DNA from 2 places in the Variovorax sp. 01T432 genome. Region 1 is predicted to be linked to the other one. Evidence: riboswitches for the same ligand, from Rfam matches in the RefSeq annotation. Region 1 holds a riboswitch; the other holds the start of a gene.
What was found. A riboswitch is a leader RNA that binds a small molecule or an ion and turns the genes downstream of it on or off. The one in region 1 is predicted to bind glycine.
Positions count from the first base shown of each region.

Region 2: linked by a shared signal. The riboswitch ahead of AC1DNF_RS13400 (D-amino acid dehydrogenase) and the one ahead of gcvT (glycine cleavage system aminomethyltransferase GcvT) in region 1 are both predicted to bind glycine.

Region 1 is NZ_JBFTPS010000020.1:13,196-20,707, forward strand. It holds gene AC1DNF_RS16620 (ROK family protein) at 1-123, opposite strand, end outside; gene AC1DNF_RS16625 (alpha/beta fold hydrolase) at 127-915, opposite strand; gene AC1DNF_RS16630 (ABC transporter permease/substrate-binding protein) at 1,002-2,522, shown strand; gene AC1DNF_RS16635 (hypothetical protein) at 2,630-3,163, shown strand; glycine riboswitch at 3,206-3,310, shown strand; glycine riboswitch at 3,323-3,443, shown strand; gene gcvT (glycine cleavage system aminomethyltransferase GcvT) at 3,490-4,659, shown strand; gene gcvH (glycine cleavage system protein GcvH) at 4,696-5,067, shown strand; gene gcvP (aminomethyl-transferring glycine dehydrogenase) at 5,288-7,512, shown strand, end outside.
Region 2 is NZ_JBFTPS010000014.1:78,247-85,758, forward strand. It holds gene AC1DNF_RS13380 (TonB-dependent receptor) at 1-2,060, shown strand, start outside; gene AC1DNF_RS13385 (copper chaperone PCu(A)C domain-containing protein) at 2,088-2,987, shown strand; gene AC1DNF_RS13390 (PhaM family polyhydroxyalkanoate granule multifunctional regulatory protein) at 3,065-3,772, shown strand; gene AC1DNF_RS13395 (FIST signal transduction protein) at 3,810-5,078, shown strand; partial or broken gene AC1DNF_RS13400 (D-amino acid dehydrogenase) at 5,039-6,366, opposite strand; glycine riboswitch at 6,455-6,572, opposite strand; glycine riboswitch at 6,588-6,677, opposite strand; gene AC1DNF_RS13405 (FAD-dependent oxidoreductase) at 6,749-7,512, opposite strand, start outside.

The sequences.
Region 1 (7,512 bases):
CTGGCTGGCCTGGTCGCCGACGAAGCCGTCCTTGTCGCGAAGCTGGAGGCTGTAGCCGTCGACGATGACCGTCGGCAATTCGCGGGCGCCATGCACGTCGGGGAGCGGAACGAAATTCTTCATCGGTCAATCGGCCGTCGTTTCGAGAATCAGCCGCGTCGTCTCCTCGGGCGCATCCCAGTGCGGGAAATGCCCGCAGCGTTCGAACCAGTACAGCCGCGCGTCGGGAAAGAGATGCAGCGCGCGCGCCGCCTGCCGCGGCAGGCAGACGCGGTCGTCGCGCCCCCAGCCGATGACGAGCGGCTTGCGCATGCTGCCGCTGGGGGCTCCCAGCTGCGGCGCACCGCGCACCAGATCGGTCAGCAGCGAGTCGATGGACCGCGCCGCCGCACAACTGCGCATTTCCTCCAGCACCAGCGAGGCCGTCAGTAGGTCCGGGCGCATCGAGATCTGGGTCAGGAGCAGCGCCCGCGACCACTCGTGCGCCGTGATGGCGGGCATCGCGAACTGCAGCGCCCGAGCGAGCCTGAGCGACAGCCAGATCGAGGCGTGATAGAGGTGGCGCTCCCAACCGGCCCAGAACCCGCACGGATCGAGCGATACCACCGCCCCCACGACATCGCCCCGCCGCGCGAGTTCGAGCACCAGCCCCGCCCCCATCGCGCTGCCGACGACGTCGGTGCCGAGGAGGTCGTGCTCCTTCAGGAACAGGGTGACCGCATCCGCCATCGTCCGCACCGAGATCTCGCCCGCGAGCGGCGGGCTCTTGCCGAAGCCGGGCAGATCGATCGCGAGCACGCTGCGATGCCCCGCGAGCGGGTCCAGGATGTTCTGCCAGGAACGCCAGTTCCCCCCCAGTCCATGAACCAGGACCAGAGACTTGCCTTGACCGTGTCGCACATAGTTGATCAGCACCGCTCCAGCTTGCTTTCGCCCGAACCGGCTCCGCATCAGCCCCGCTGACGATCCGCTGTAGGAGAAGCGGCCCTACACTGCGCGGGATGCACCCGCCGCCCCGCTCGAGGCCTCGCGCCTGGCTCGTCCTGCTGTTCTGCCTTGGCTTGCTCTCGGCGGCTTCGGCGTCCCACGCCCAGGGCGAGGGCCTGCGCATCGGCTCCAAGCGTTTCACCGAGTCCTACATCCTCGCCGAGGTGCTCGCGCAGACCGCGGCCCCGCACCTCGCCTCGCCGCCGGTGGTGCGCCAGGGGCTCGGCAACACGGCCATCGTCTACGAGGCCCTGCGCTCGGGCGACATCGACATGTACGCCGAATACACGGGCACCATCGCGCAGGAGATCCTCAAGAGCCCGCAGATGCTCTCCCCCGAAGCCATGAACGCCGCGCTCGCGCCGCTCGGGCTCGGCGTGGCCATACCGCTGGGCTTCAACGACGGCTACGCGCTCGCCATGAGGGCGGCGGAGGCAGACCGGTTGGGGATCCACAGCCTGAGCGACCTGGCCGCCCATCCCGACCTCAAGCTCGGCCTGTCCAACGAGTTCATCGGGCGCGCCGATGGCTGGGTGGGTCTGGCCGAACGCTACGGCTTCAGGCAGAAGCCCGTGGGGCTCGATCATGGCCTCGCCTACGACGCGATGGCGGCCCGGCAGATCGACGTCATGGACATCTACACCACCGACGCCAAGATCGACCACCTCCAGCTGCGCGTGCTGGAAGACGACCGCCGCTACTTCCCCCGCTACGAGGCGGTCGTGCTCTACCGGCTGGACGTGCCGGCGCGCTGGCCGCAGGCCTGGGCCGCGCTGCAGAAGCTCCAGGGTCGCATCGACGAGCCCGCCATGATCCGCATGAACGCGCGCGCCGAACTGCAGGGCGAGGCCTTCGATGCGATCGCGCGCGATTTCCTGGCGCGCAAGGCCGCCGTATCCGGCGAAGTCCCCCGCGGCTTCGCCGCCAAGCTCTTCGGCTCGGACCTCGGCCGCCTCACGCGGCAACACCTGCTGCTGGTCGGGGCCTCGGTCGGCCTCGCGATCCTCATCGCGGTGCCGCTGGGCATCCTCGTGTTCCCGCACCTGCGCGTGCGCGCGGTCGTGCTCGGCCTGACCGGCCTCCTGCAAACCATTCCCTCCCTGGCGCTGCTGGCCCTGCTGATCTCGCTGCTCGGAGCGATCGGCACCGTGCCCGCCCTGATCGCCCTCACGCTCTATGCCCTGCTGCCCATCATGCGCAATACCGTGACCGGACTGGCCGAGGTGCCCGCGGGTCTGCGCGAGGCCGGCACGGCCCTGGGCATGACCGGCGCGCAGAGCCTGCGGCTGGTGCTGCTGCCGCTGTCGCTGCCGACCTTGCTGGCGGGGGTTCGGACCGCGACGACCATCGCCATCGGCACCGCCACCATCGCCGCCTTCATCGGCGCGGGCGGCTTCGGCGAGCGCATCGTGACGGGACTGGCGCTGAACGACCGCGGGCTGCTCATCGCCGGCGCCGTGCCCGCCGCCCTGCTGGCGCTGGTGAGCGAGGCGCTGTTCGAGGCCATCGAATACCTCATGCGGCGCCAGCGCTGAGCAAGCCGGGGCGTCCCGCGCCGCACTCGCGGGGGCGCCGCATTCACGCGGGTGTCACGACGACCTCCGATGATGCGGTGCTCCATCCCGAACCCCGCAAGATCCCGATGCTTCTCGTCAAGACCGACAAGGCCCGCCAGGAACTCCAGCCGGGCCGCCGCACGCTGGGCCAGCGCGAGCGAGCGCTGCTGCTGATGGCCGACGGCCAGCGCTCGGTGACCGATTTCGGCCAACTCTTCGGCGGCCGCGAAGAGGCTGGAAGGGTGGCGCTGCACCTGGTGAACGAGGGCTTCCTGCTGGTGCCGAAGCAGCAGGCGCCGGAGGCCTCCTCGCCCGTTCGGGTGCCGGCGCCGCTCGCGCAGGCCGCGCCGGTCTCGGTCGACGCCTTCGACGGCAAACGCTCGCTGGCGACGACGCGGATGTTCCTGTTCGATCTCTGCGAGCGCATGTTCGTGCGGCGCGACCCCGTGCTCGCCGCGCAGTTCCGCGACACCCTGCGCGAGGCGCGCGACCGGACGTCGATGCTGTCCACGGCCAACGCCATGCTGGCCGAGATCGAGAAGGTGGCGGGCCCGGAGCGCGCCGAGTCCGTCCGCACACGCATCGACATGCTGCTGCCGGTGGCCGATGCCGTGCACTGAAGACGCCGCGCCCGGGACCGCCCTCTGCCCGATCCCTTACACTCTTTCGTGTCAGGAGAGAGCCGCGCCCCCGCGTGGCCGCCGAAGGCGCAGGTCCCATCGAGAGATCGGGCCCGAACGCTCAGGCAAAAGGACTGACGAGGCGCTCGTTTTTTCGGGCGTTTCCTTGCTGGAGAGAGGCGGACCGCCACTGAGCAACGATCAGTGAGAGCCGCCCACCGAAGGAGCAAACCCCGATCGTGGGGCGAATCTCTCAGGTAAAGCGGACAGCAGGGGTGGCCCATGGCTTGCGTCATGGATAGCGACTGCCCCTATTGGAGAGTGCCTTGGCCTCCTCACCCGCCCCCGCCGAAGTCCTGCAAAAGACCCCGCTGTACGACCTGCACGCCGAGCTCGGCGCCCGCATGGTGCCCTTCGCCGGCTACAGCATGCCCGTGCAGTACCCCACCGGCCTGATGGCCGAGCACAAGCACACGCGCGAGGCCGCCGGCCTGTTCGACATCTCGCACATGGGCCAGCTGCGCCTCAAGGGCCCCGACGCCGCCGCCGCCTTCGAGACGTTGATGCCGGTCGACGTGATCGGCCTGTCCCCCGGCAAGCAGCGCTATGGCCTGCTGCTCAACGACCAGGGCGGCATCCTCGACGACCTGATGTTCTTCAACGAGGGCCGGGACTCGCTCTTCGTGATCGTCAACGGCGCCTGCAAGGCGGCCGACATCGCCCACATCCGCGCGAAGATCGGCCAGCGCTGCCAGGTCGAGCCGATGCCCGACCATGCGCTGCTGGCGCTGCAGGGCCCGCTCGCCGCCGGCACGCTCGCGCGCCTGTCGCCGGGCGTCGAGCGCTTCGTCTTCATGACGGGCGGCGAAGTGCGCATCGGCGGCCTGGCGGCCTTCGTCACGCGCAGCGGCTACACCGGTGAAGACGGATTCGAGATCTCGGTGGCCGCGAAGGATGCCGAGGCCCTCGCCCGCTTGCTGCTGGCGCAGCCCGAGGTCAAGCCGGTCGGCCTGGGCGCGCGCAACTCGCTGCGGCTCGAAGCCGGGCTCTGCCTCTATGGCAACGACATCGACGAAAGCACCACGCCGGTCGAAGCCTCGCTCGGCTGGGCGATGCAGAAGGTGCGCCGCGCCGGCGGCGCGCGCGAGGGCGGCTTCCCGGGCGCGGCGCGGATTCTTGCGCAGCTCACGGCCGCCAGCGGCACCGCGGGCCACCTGGACCACGACACCCTGAAGCGCAAGCGGGTCGGCCTGGTCGCGCTGGAACGCGTGCCGGTGCGCGACGGCACGCCCCTGCAATCCTTCGAGGGTCTTCTGATCGGCAAGGTGACCAGCGGACTGCTGAGCCCGACGGTCGATCGGCCGATCGCGATGGCCTACGTGGCGCTGGCCTACGCCGAGCCCGGCACCCGCATCCAGGCGATCGTGCGCAGCAAGCCCGTGCCGATGGAAGTGAGCACCATGCCCTTCGTGCCGACGCGTTATTTCCGTGGATGATGGCCGGCTGATCAATTTCCAACCAGGAGTCTTTTCATGAGCATCAAGTACACCAAGGACCACGAATGGGTCGATGCCGGCAGCGACGGCGTCGCCGTCGTCGGCATCACCGTGCACGCGCAGGACGCGCTGGGCGATGTCGTCTTCGTCGACCTGCCCAACGTCGGCGAGACCTATGCGCAGGGCGAAGTCGCCGGCGTGGTCGAGTCGGTCAAGGCCGCGGCCGACGTCTTCATGCCGGTGTCCGGCGAGGTCACCGAAGTCAACGAAGCGCTGCGCGCCGATCCCTCGCTCGCCAACAGCGCGCCGGAAGCCGAAGGCTGGTTCTTCAAGGTGCTCCTGAGCGATCCCTCGCAACTCGACGCGCTGCTGGACGCCGCCGCCTACCAGAAGATCGCTGAATCATGACTGCCCCCCGGCTTGCCACTTCGTGTGCTTCGCCACCCCCCCGGGGGGGAGGCGCGGCCGCCTTGGGGCGGCCCGGCGGCGGCCGCCGAATGACTGCCCCCCGGCTTGCCACTTCGTGTGCTTCGCCACCCCCCGGGTGGGAGGCGCGGCCGCCTTGGGGCGGCCCGGCGGCGACCTCTTTCCTGCTCCGTACCTCGTTCCTTCCAAGCTGATCACATCCATGCCGACGCCCGTCCAGCCCACCCTGCCCTCGCTCACCGACCTCGAGAACGCCGAGGAATTCATCGCGCGCCATATCGGCATCGAAGCCGAGGACGAGGCGCGCATGCTCGGCGCCATCGGCTCGTCGACGCGCGCCGAGCTGATCGACGGCATCGTCCCTCCGGCCATCCGCCGCCGCAGGCCGATGCGCCTGCCCGCGGCGCTGAGCGAAGCCGACGCGCTGGCCGAGCTCAAGGCCATCGCCGCGAAGAACAAGGTGGCGCGAAGCTTCATCGGCCAGGGCTACTACGGCACGCACACGCCCGCCGTGATCCTGCGCAACGTGCTGGAGAACCCGGCCTGGTACACCGCCTACACGCCCTACCAGGCCGAGATTTCCCAAGGCCGCATGGAAGCACTGCTCAACTTCCAGACCATGGTGTGCGACCTCACCGGCATGGCCATCGCCAACGCCTCGATGCTCGACGAAGCCACCGCGGCGGCCGAGGCGATGACGCTGGCCCGGCGCAGCGTCAAGAGCAAGAGCAAGGTCTTCCTGGTGTCGGGCGACTGCCATCCGCAGACCATCGAGGTCATCAAGACACGCGCCGCGCCGCTGGGCATCGAGGTGAAGGTCAGCACCGTCTCCGAGACCCTGCCGCACCTCATGACGAGCGGCGACTTCTTCGGCGTGCTCGCGCAGTACCCGGCCACCACCGGCCATGTGCATGACCTGCGCCCGCTCGCCGGCCACGCGCACGAATGCGACGCCGCCTTCTGCGTGGCGGCCGACCTGCTCGCGCTCACGCTGCTGGTGCCCCCGGGCGAATGGGATGCAGACATCGTCTGCGGCACCACGCAACGCTTCGGCATGCCGATGTGCAACGGCGGCCCGCACGCCGCCTACCTGGCCTGCCGCGACACGTTCAAGCGCTCGCTGCCCGGGCGGCTGGTCGGCGTCAGCGTGGACACGCACGGCCGGCCCGCCTACCGCCTCGCGCTGCAGACGCGCGAGCAGCACATCCGCCGCGAGAAAGCCACCTCCAACATCTGCACCGCACAGGTGTTGCCCGCGGTGGTCGCCAGCATGTACGCGGTCTACCACGGGCCCCAGGGCCTGACCCGCATCGCGCAGCGCGTCGCCGCGCTGACGGCGGTGCTGGCGCAGGGCCTGGAGCAGATGGGCCGCGAGATCGTCAACGCCACCGCCTTCGACTCGCTGACCGTCAAGACCGGCGAGGACACGGCGAAGATCCAGGAGCGCGCGCACGCCGCCAGCGTCAACCTGCGCCAGCGGCTGCAGCACCACCTGGGCATTTCGCTCGACGAGACCACGACGCGCGCCGACATCGAGACCCTGTGGGCACTGTTCGTGCCCGCCGGCACGCCGATGCCGCGCTTCGAGGAACTCTCGGGCACGATCACGCCGCGCATTCCCCCGGACCTGCGCCGTACCAGCGCCTTCCTCACGCATCCGGTGTTCAACACCCACAAGAGCGAGACCGCGATGCTGCGCTACATCCGCAGCCTCAGCGACAAGGACCTGGCGCTCGACCGCAGCATGATCCCGCTGGGCAGCTGCACCATGAAGCTCAACGCGACCAGCGAGATGATCCCGATCACCTGGCCCGAGTTCGCGAACATCCATCCCTTCGCGCCGGCCGAGCAGCTGCAGGGCTACGCGCAGCTCGACGCCCAGCTGCGCGCCTGGCTCTGCGAGGCCACGGGCTACGCGGGCATCAGCCTGCAGCCCAACGCCGGCTCCCAGGGCGAGTACGCCGGCCTGCTGGCGATCAAGGCCTTCCATGAAGCCAAGGGCCAGGGGCACCGCGACGTCTGCCTCATCCCCTCCTCGGCGCACGGCACCAACCCGGCCAGCGCGCAGATGGTGGGCATGCAGGTGGTGGTGACGGCCTGCGATGCCGAAGGCAACGTCGACATCGACGACCTGAAGCGCGCGTGCGAGAAGCACGCCGGCCGGCTCGCCGCGGTGATGATCACCTACCCAAGCACCCACGGCGTGTTCGAGACCCGCGTGAAGGAGCTGTGCGAGATCGTGCATGCGCACGGCGGCCGCGTCTACGTCGACGGCGCAAACATGAACGCGCTGGTCGGGGTGGCCGCGCCCGGCGAATTCGGCGGCGACGTGAGCCACCTGAACCTGCACAAGACCTTCTGCATTCCGCACGGCGGCGGCGGCCCGGGCGTCGGGCCGGTGTGCGTGGTGGAAGACCTCGTGCCCTA
Region 2 (7,512 bases), on a different contig from region 1:
TCCCCAGCCTGCTGGTGCGCAAGCGCTATATCGGCGACTACAACCACGCCATTCTCTCGAGCCGGGCCTCGGGCACCGGCAACAGCGCGCGCTCCGCGGTGTATGCCGACGGCATCCTGCTGTCGAACTACCTGGGCAACGGGATCGCCAACGGGAGCAACTATGCGCCGCGCTGGGGCCTGGTGATGCCGGAGGAGATCGAGCGGGTGGACGTGATGTACGGCCCCTTCTCCGCCGCCTACCCGGGCAACTCGGCCGGGGCCGTCGTCGACTACGTCACCCGCATGCCGACACAACTCGAGGCGCACGTGAAGTCGGGCTACTTCTCGCAGCCCTTCGATCTCTACAACACGCACACGAGCTTCAACGGCTGGCAGAGCAGCGCATCGATCGGCAGCAAGAGCGGCGACTGGTCCTGGTGGATCGACGTGAACCGCATCGACAGCCACGGGCAACCGCTGACATTTCCGACCCGGGCCCTGAGTGCCGGAACGCCCGGCGCCGCCGGGACCCCGGTGACCGGCGCGGTCGCGGCTCTGGATCGCAACAACAATCCCTGGTACATCCTCGGCACCGCGACCGCATATCACACGGTGCAGGACCATGCCAAACTGAAGCTGGCCTACGACTTCTCGTCGACGGTACGCGCCGCCTACACGCTCGGCTGGTGGCGGAACGGCTCGGAAGGCCGGCCCGACACCTACTTGCGCAACCCGGCGGGGCAGCCCATCTACAGCGGGCTGGTCAACATCGACGGGCGCAGCTTCAATCTCTCGCCGGGCGACTACAACCTCAGCAACGAGAGGCAGACGCAGCTGATGCACGGGCTCTCGGTCAAGAGCAACACCAGGGGCGAGTGGGACTGGGAAGTCACGGCCAGTCTCTATGACGACGCGAGCGACCAGCTCCGGGTGCCGACGGTCGCGCTGCCGCCGGCGGCCGGTGGCGGGGCCGGCACGCTGCAGGACCAGAACGGCACCGGCTGGAACACGCTTGGCGCACGTGGCACATGGCGCCCGCAAGGCAGCGCGCACATCGTCGACTTCGGGGTGCAGCGCGATGCGTACAAACTGCGCATCCTGAAGTCCGGGGTGATCGGCGATTGGCAGGACGGCCCCGCCGGCACGCCAGTGACCGACGTGGGCGGGCGCTCCGAATTGCGCAGCCTCTGGGCGCAGGACACCTGGGCTTTCGCTCCCCGGTGGAAGACGGTGCTGGGCCTGCGCTTCGAGGATTGGCGCGCACAGGAGGGCTTCAGCGCGAGCGGCGCCAGCCGGCTCGACTACGGCGACCGGCACGAGTCGCACGTCTCGCCCAAGGCCGCCGTCGCGTATCAGTGGAGCGCCGACACGGTGCTCAAGGCGTCGACCGGGCGCGCCGTCCGGATGCCGACGGTGGGCGAGCTCTACGGCGCGACCTCGGGCGGCGCGCTGTCCTTCATCAACGATCCGAACCTGAAGCCCGAGCGGTCGTGGACCTCCGAGCTCACGGCCGAGAAGGACCTGGGTCAGGGTCTCGCGCGCGTGACGCTGTTTCACGAGACCACGCGCGATGCGCTCTACTCGCAGCTCATCCCGGGCTCGACCACCGTCTCGCGCGTGCAGAACGTCGACCAGATGCGCACGACCGGAGTGGAGATGGCCTACCAGGGCGCCGACGTCTTCATCAAGGGCCTGGACCTGGGCGGCAGCCTGACCTATGCCGACTCGCGCATCACCGCCAACGCAGCCTTTCCGGCCAGCGTGGGCAAGCAGCAGCCGCGCGTGCCGGCGTGGCGCGCCACGGCGGTTGCCACCTGGAAGCCCGATGCGCGCTGGGCTTTCACCATGGCCGCGCGCTACAGCGGCAAGCAGTACTCCACGCTCGACAACAGCGACATCAATGGCTTCGCCTATACCGCCGCGAGCAAGTACTTCACCGTCGATTACCGCGTGCGCTACCAGTTCGACAAGCACTGGTCGGCGGCCTTGGGCATCGACAACGCCAACAACTACCAGTACTGGAACTTTCACCCCTATCCGCAGCGCACCTACACCGCTGAACTCCGCTTCGACCTCTGACTCCCAATGTCTTCAAAGGAACTTCCCATGAACTCCCGTTACGTCCTCAAGAACCTGGCCGCCTGTCTCCTGCTGACTGGCGCGGGCGGCAGCTTCGCCCACGTGACACTGCCGCCGGGCGGCGGCAGCGCCGGCAGCGACTACGAGGCGGCCTTCCACGTCGGCCATCCCTGCAAGGATGCCGGCAGCACGACCGGCATCACCGTGCGTTTGCCCAAGGGCTTTGCCTTCTCCGAGGCTCAGGCGCTCAAGGGCTGGAAGCTCGAGGTGCAGAAGGCGGCCGGAGACGACGCCGGCGAAGTGCGCTGGACCGCGGAGTCGCCGCAGGCGGCGCTGTCGGGCAAGGCGCAGGCAGAGTTTCTGCTGCGCGGCAGGCTGCCCGCGACGCCGGGCGTGCTGTGGTTCAAGGTGCTGCAGACTTGCGATGCCGGCAGCGCCGATTGGGCGCAGGTGCCGGCCAGCGGCACCTCGACGGAAGGCCTGGCGAGCCCGGCGGTCCGACTCGATGTGCTTGCACCGGGCGTGGCGGCGGTCGACGTGCGCGACGCATGGATTCGCGCCTCGGTGCCGGGACAGAGTGGCACGGGCGCGTTCATGAAGCTCAGCGCCCCCTCGGGCGCGCGGCTGGTCGGCGCCTCGACCCCGGTGGCCGGCGTGGCGGCGGTCCACGAGATGAAGATGGAGGGCGACACCATGCGCATGCGCGAGGTGCCGGGGCTCGAACTGCCGGCAAGGCAGACGGTCGAACTCAAGGCCGGGGGCTATCACATCATGATGATGGACCTGAAGCAGCCCTTGACCAGCGGCAGCACGGTGCCGCTGACGTTGCGCTTCGAGGATGCGAAGGGGCAGAAGAGCACGCTGGAACTGAAGGTGCCGGTGCTGGCGGGCGCCGCCGCTCCCGCCGGCGGCGAGCACAAGCACTGAGACGCGCCGAGGCGCCCATAGGGGCGTTTTCATGGAGTAAGCTGGCTGCACAAAAACCACTCTCCTGGAGACTTCCCATGAGCGACTCGAGCACGCCTTTCGCCTTCAGCCAGTTCGTCCCGGGTTTCGACTTTCTCAGGAACCTGACGGGCGCCGCCGCCACGGCCGGCCCGAGCGCGGTGCCCGGCATGCCGAGCCTGTCGAGCTGGGTCGCGCCCACGCTCAGTGTCGAGGAGGTGGACAAGCGCATCCAGGAACTCAAGACCGTTCAGTATTGGCTCGAGCAGAACGGCCATGCGCTCAAGGCCACGATCCAGGCGCTCGAGGTGCAGAAGATGACGCTCTCGACCCTGCGCGGCATGAACGTGCGCATGGAAGACCTGGCCAACGCGTTCACGCGGCAGCCCGCTGCGGCGGCACCCGCACCTTCGTCCATGTTCGGCGCGCAGCCCCCGGCGGTGGCTCCCCAGCCGGCGGCGCCACGGAACGAAACCGAGTCCGCTGAAACCGCCGCCGCCGCGCCGGCGGAAGCGGCCGGCGGCGTCGTCGACCCGCTGCAATGGTGGGGTGCGCTGACGCAGCAGTTCCAGCAGATCGCTGCCTCGGCGTTGCAGGATGCCGCGCACTTGAAGATGCCGGCGATGGCTCAGCCGCTGGCGGACGCCGTCGGCAAGGCGATGGTCGCGGCGACCCCCGACAAGCCGGCGCCCAAGCCGGGCGCCGCCGCGAAGAAGAAGGCCCCGGCGGCCAAGGCCCCAGCGCGCAAGCGGACTCGCGCACGCTGAGAAATTCTCCGAGTCCAGCCGAGCGAGAATCGGTCGCATGAAGCTGTTTCCTTCCGGTCACGCCACCCATCCGCAATGGCGCATGGCGGCCGGCCTCGTGCTCGCCCAATTGCGGGCGCAGATGGCGCTGCCCGATTACGCCCACTCGCCCACGCTGGGCCTGCTCTACATCACCGACCACTACGCAGCCGATGCACAGGAGATCCTCGACCACCTCGGTGCCGAGCTGCCCGAGATCACGGACTGGTCAGGCACCGTGGGTGTGGGCGTCGCTGCCAACAACGCCGAATACTTCGACGAACCTGCCCTCAGCGTGATGCTGTGCGAGCTGCCGAGCGACCAGTACCGCGTGTTCTCCGGCGTGGCCCCCCTGACCAACACCGAGATGAGCGGCTTTTCGGCCCACACCGCGCTCGTGCATGCCGACCCGCGCACGCCTGAACTCAGCGAGTTGATCGACGAGATGGCGCAACGCACCGATACCGGCTATCTCTTCGGCGGGCTGTCTTCGGGCCGCGCCGGCTCCCTGCAGTTCGCCATCGGCGGCAACGGCAACATCCGGGGGCAGGGCGCGGTCGGTGGCGTGTTCTCGGGCGGGATGTCGGGCGTCGTGTTCGGCGAAGGCGTGCGGCTGGTCTCGCGTGTCACCCAGGGCTGCCAGCCCGTCTCGCCCGAGCGCGAGATCACCGAGGCCGATGGTAATCTGCTGCTCAAGCTCGACGGACAGCCCGCGCTCGACGTGCTGCTGGCCGATCTTCACGTGTCGCTCGATCAGCCCGAGCAGGCGATCGAAGCCGTGCGCGCGACGCTTGTCGGGCTCGCCCACCCCGGCAGCGACGGCATCCGCCGCACGCGCGACCTGGGCGCGGACGTGCTCGTTCGTCACATCATCGGGCTCGATCCGACGCGCCGCGGCGTGGCGATCGCGGACGTCGCCGAGGCCGGCATGCGCATGAGCTTCTGCCGCCGCAACGCGCAGGCCGCACGTGCGGACCTGATGCGGGTGTGCGCCGAAATCCGCGAGGAACTCGAACCCCAGGAGCAGACGCTGGCGACCGCGCGCGAGGTCGCCGCCGGCGAAGCCGAGGCGGCGCCGCATCCGGCGCGGCGCATCGCCGGTGCTGTCTATGTCAGCTGCGCGGGCAGGGGCGGGCCGCATTTCGGAGCGCCCGGCGCCGAGCTGCAGATCGTGCGGCACGCGCTCGGCGACGTGCCGCTGGTCGGGTTCTTTGCCGCGGGCGAAATCGCGCGGCATCACCTGTACGGCTATACCGGCGTCTTGACGGTCTTTACCAGCGACGATTGAGCCGGGGCCTTTCCTGATCCTGCAATCCCGGTGAAGGCGAAGTCCACCTCCGGCGCCAGGCCGCTCACGATGCGGGCGATCGACTTGCCGGAACCGCAGGCGTGGGTCCAGCCCAGGGTGCCGTGTCCGGTGTTCAGGAACAGGTTGGGAAGCTTCGTGGCGCCGATCAACGGGACGTTGCTCGGCGTCGCCGGACGCAGGCCGGTCCAGAACTGGGCCTCGGTTGCATCGCCGGCGCCGGGGAACAGTTGCTCGACGCGCCGAACGATCGCCTCGCAGCGCACGCGGTTGAGGTCGCGGTCGTAGCCGTTGAGTTCGGCCGTGCCGGCGATGCGCAGGCGGTCGCCAGTGGCCGATGTGTAGCGCGAGAACACGAGCTTGAACTCGTCGTCGGTCAGCGAAACCTGGTGCGCCTTCGATGCATCCTTGACCGGCATGGTGACCGAGTAGCCCTTGGCCGGGTAAATCGGCAGCCGGATGCCCAGCGGCGCCGCGTAGAGCGGGCTCAGCGAGCCCATCGCCACGACGAAGGCATCGCCGCGGATGCGCTGGAAACGGCCTTCGCTGTCGGTGGCCTCCACATGATCGATGCGGCCGGCGGCTTCGCGCAGCGCTGTCACGGTGTGGCTCATCAGGAAGCGCACGCCCGCGGCGGCGGCCAGCGCGACCAGCTCGCGCGCAAAGCGGTTGGCGTCGCCCGACTCGTCTTCGGCCGTATAGGTGGCGCCTGCCAGCTGGGCACGGATGTGGGCCAGCGCGGGTTCGATCTTCACGGCCTCGTCCGCGGAGATCACCCGGCGGTCACAGCCGAGTGCGCGCATCTGTTCGGCGGGCTTCAGGGCGGCATCGAATTCCTTGCGCGTCGTGTAGAAGTGCAGGATGCCTTGCGTGCGCTGGTCGTAGCTGAGGCCCGTGTCGCGGCGCAATTGCTGCAGGGTCTCCCGGCTGTAGGTGCCCAGGCGAACGATCTGCTCGATGTTGTGGCGGGTGCGCGCCGGTGTGCATTCGCGCAGGAACTGCAGGCCCCACAGCCACTGGCGCATGTCCGCACGAATTCGGAACAGCAGCGGGGCATCTTCCTTGCCGAGCCATTGCAGCACCTTCAGCGGCGCGCCCGGGTTGGCCCAGGGTTCCGCATGGCTGACGGAGATCTGGCCGCCGTTGGCGAAGCTGGTTTCGGCCGCCGGTGTGGCCTGTCGGTCGATCACGGTCACTCGTGGCCGAGTTGCTGGAGGTAGTAAGCCGAGGTCACGCCGAGCAGGCCGGCGCCAAGAACGATCACGCGCATGTGAATCACCAATGAAGGTTGCAGCGCTTGGACGAACGGGAACGGAAGCCTCGACGAACGAAGAGCAACCGGACGCTCGGTCCAAGTTGCCGCTCCCCCTGTCCTCGGTACCTGAGAGATTCACCCGCTGCGCCCGCAACGGGTTTGCTCCTTCGGTGCATCGCGCCCACCTTGAAGCGGTGCGATGGCTCTCCAGACGGCTCTGACAGTTGGTGCAGTACAGGCTCATCTCGTGAGTCGACCTGAGCGTTTATGGGAGTTTGCGCCTTCGGTGGGGCCGCTGGCGCGGCCCGCTCTCCTGCAGTGCGGCGATTGTAGGCCGCGCGGGCCCGGCCGTGCTAGAGCCCCGTGAACGCGAACTCGAGTTCCGGCCGCAGTCCGCTCATGACAGCATGTCGATGCGGCGCAGGATGGCATGGAAGCGGTCCGAGTCGGGTTCGCCCTGTTCGTCGGGGCTGGAGGGCACGGTGCCGGAAACACGCAGGCACTCGCCGGTGGGCGTCTCGACACGAGCAATGCGGAGCTTGCCTTGGCGGTCCCGCAGCGTCAGGCGCGGGGCGCGGGCCGGGTCCTTCAATGGGATGGTGACGATGTACTCGCGCGCGAAGCGCAGCGGCATCGCGATCTTCAGGCGCTCCGCGTGAGGCACGCTCGAACTCCCGAGCGCCAGCACATAGGCCTGGCCGCGCAGGGTGCTCGGACGACCCTCGGCGTCGGCCAACTCCACATGGTCGATGCGGCCGTCGTGCTCCTGGAGCGAGACGACGGTGTGCTTCATCATGAAGCGCACACCGGCAGCCCGGCACAGGAAGACGAGGCTTGCCGCGAACTGGCCGGGGTCGCGCGCCGGATCTTCGAGGGAGTAGGTGGCGCCGGCGAGTTGGTCGTGGATCGATCGAAGGGCGGGCTCCATGACGACTGCCTCGGCGGCGGTCAGCAGGCGCTCCTCGCAGCCCAGTTTGCGCCAGTGCTGCGCACGTGCCGACCGGTGGCCGAAGGTGTCGGCGTCCGTGAAGAAGTTCAGGAGGCCGCTGGTGCGCGCGCTCTGCGGCATGCCGACTTCGTCGCTCAACGCGCGGACGCTCCTGCGGCTGTAGGCAGCCAGGCGCACGAGGTTTTCCATGGGATCGGACTTGTGGCGCATGC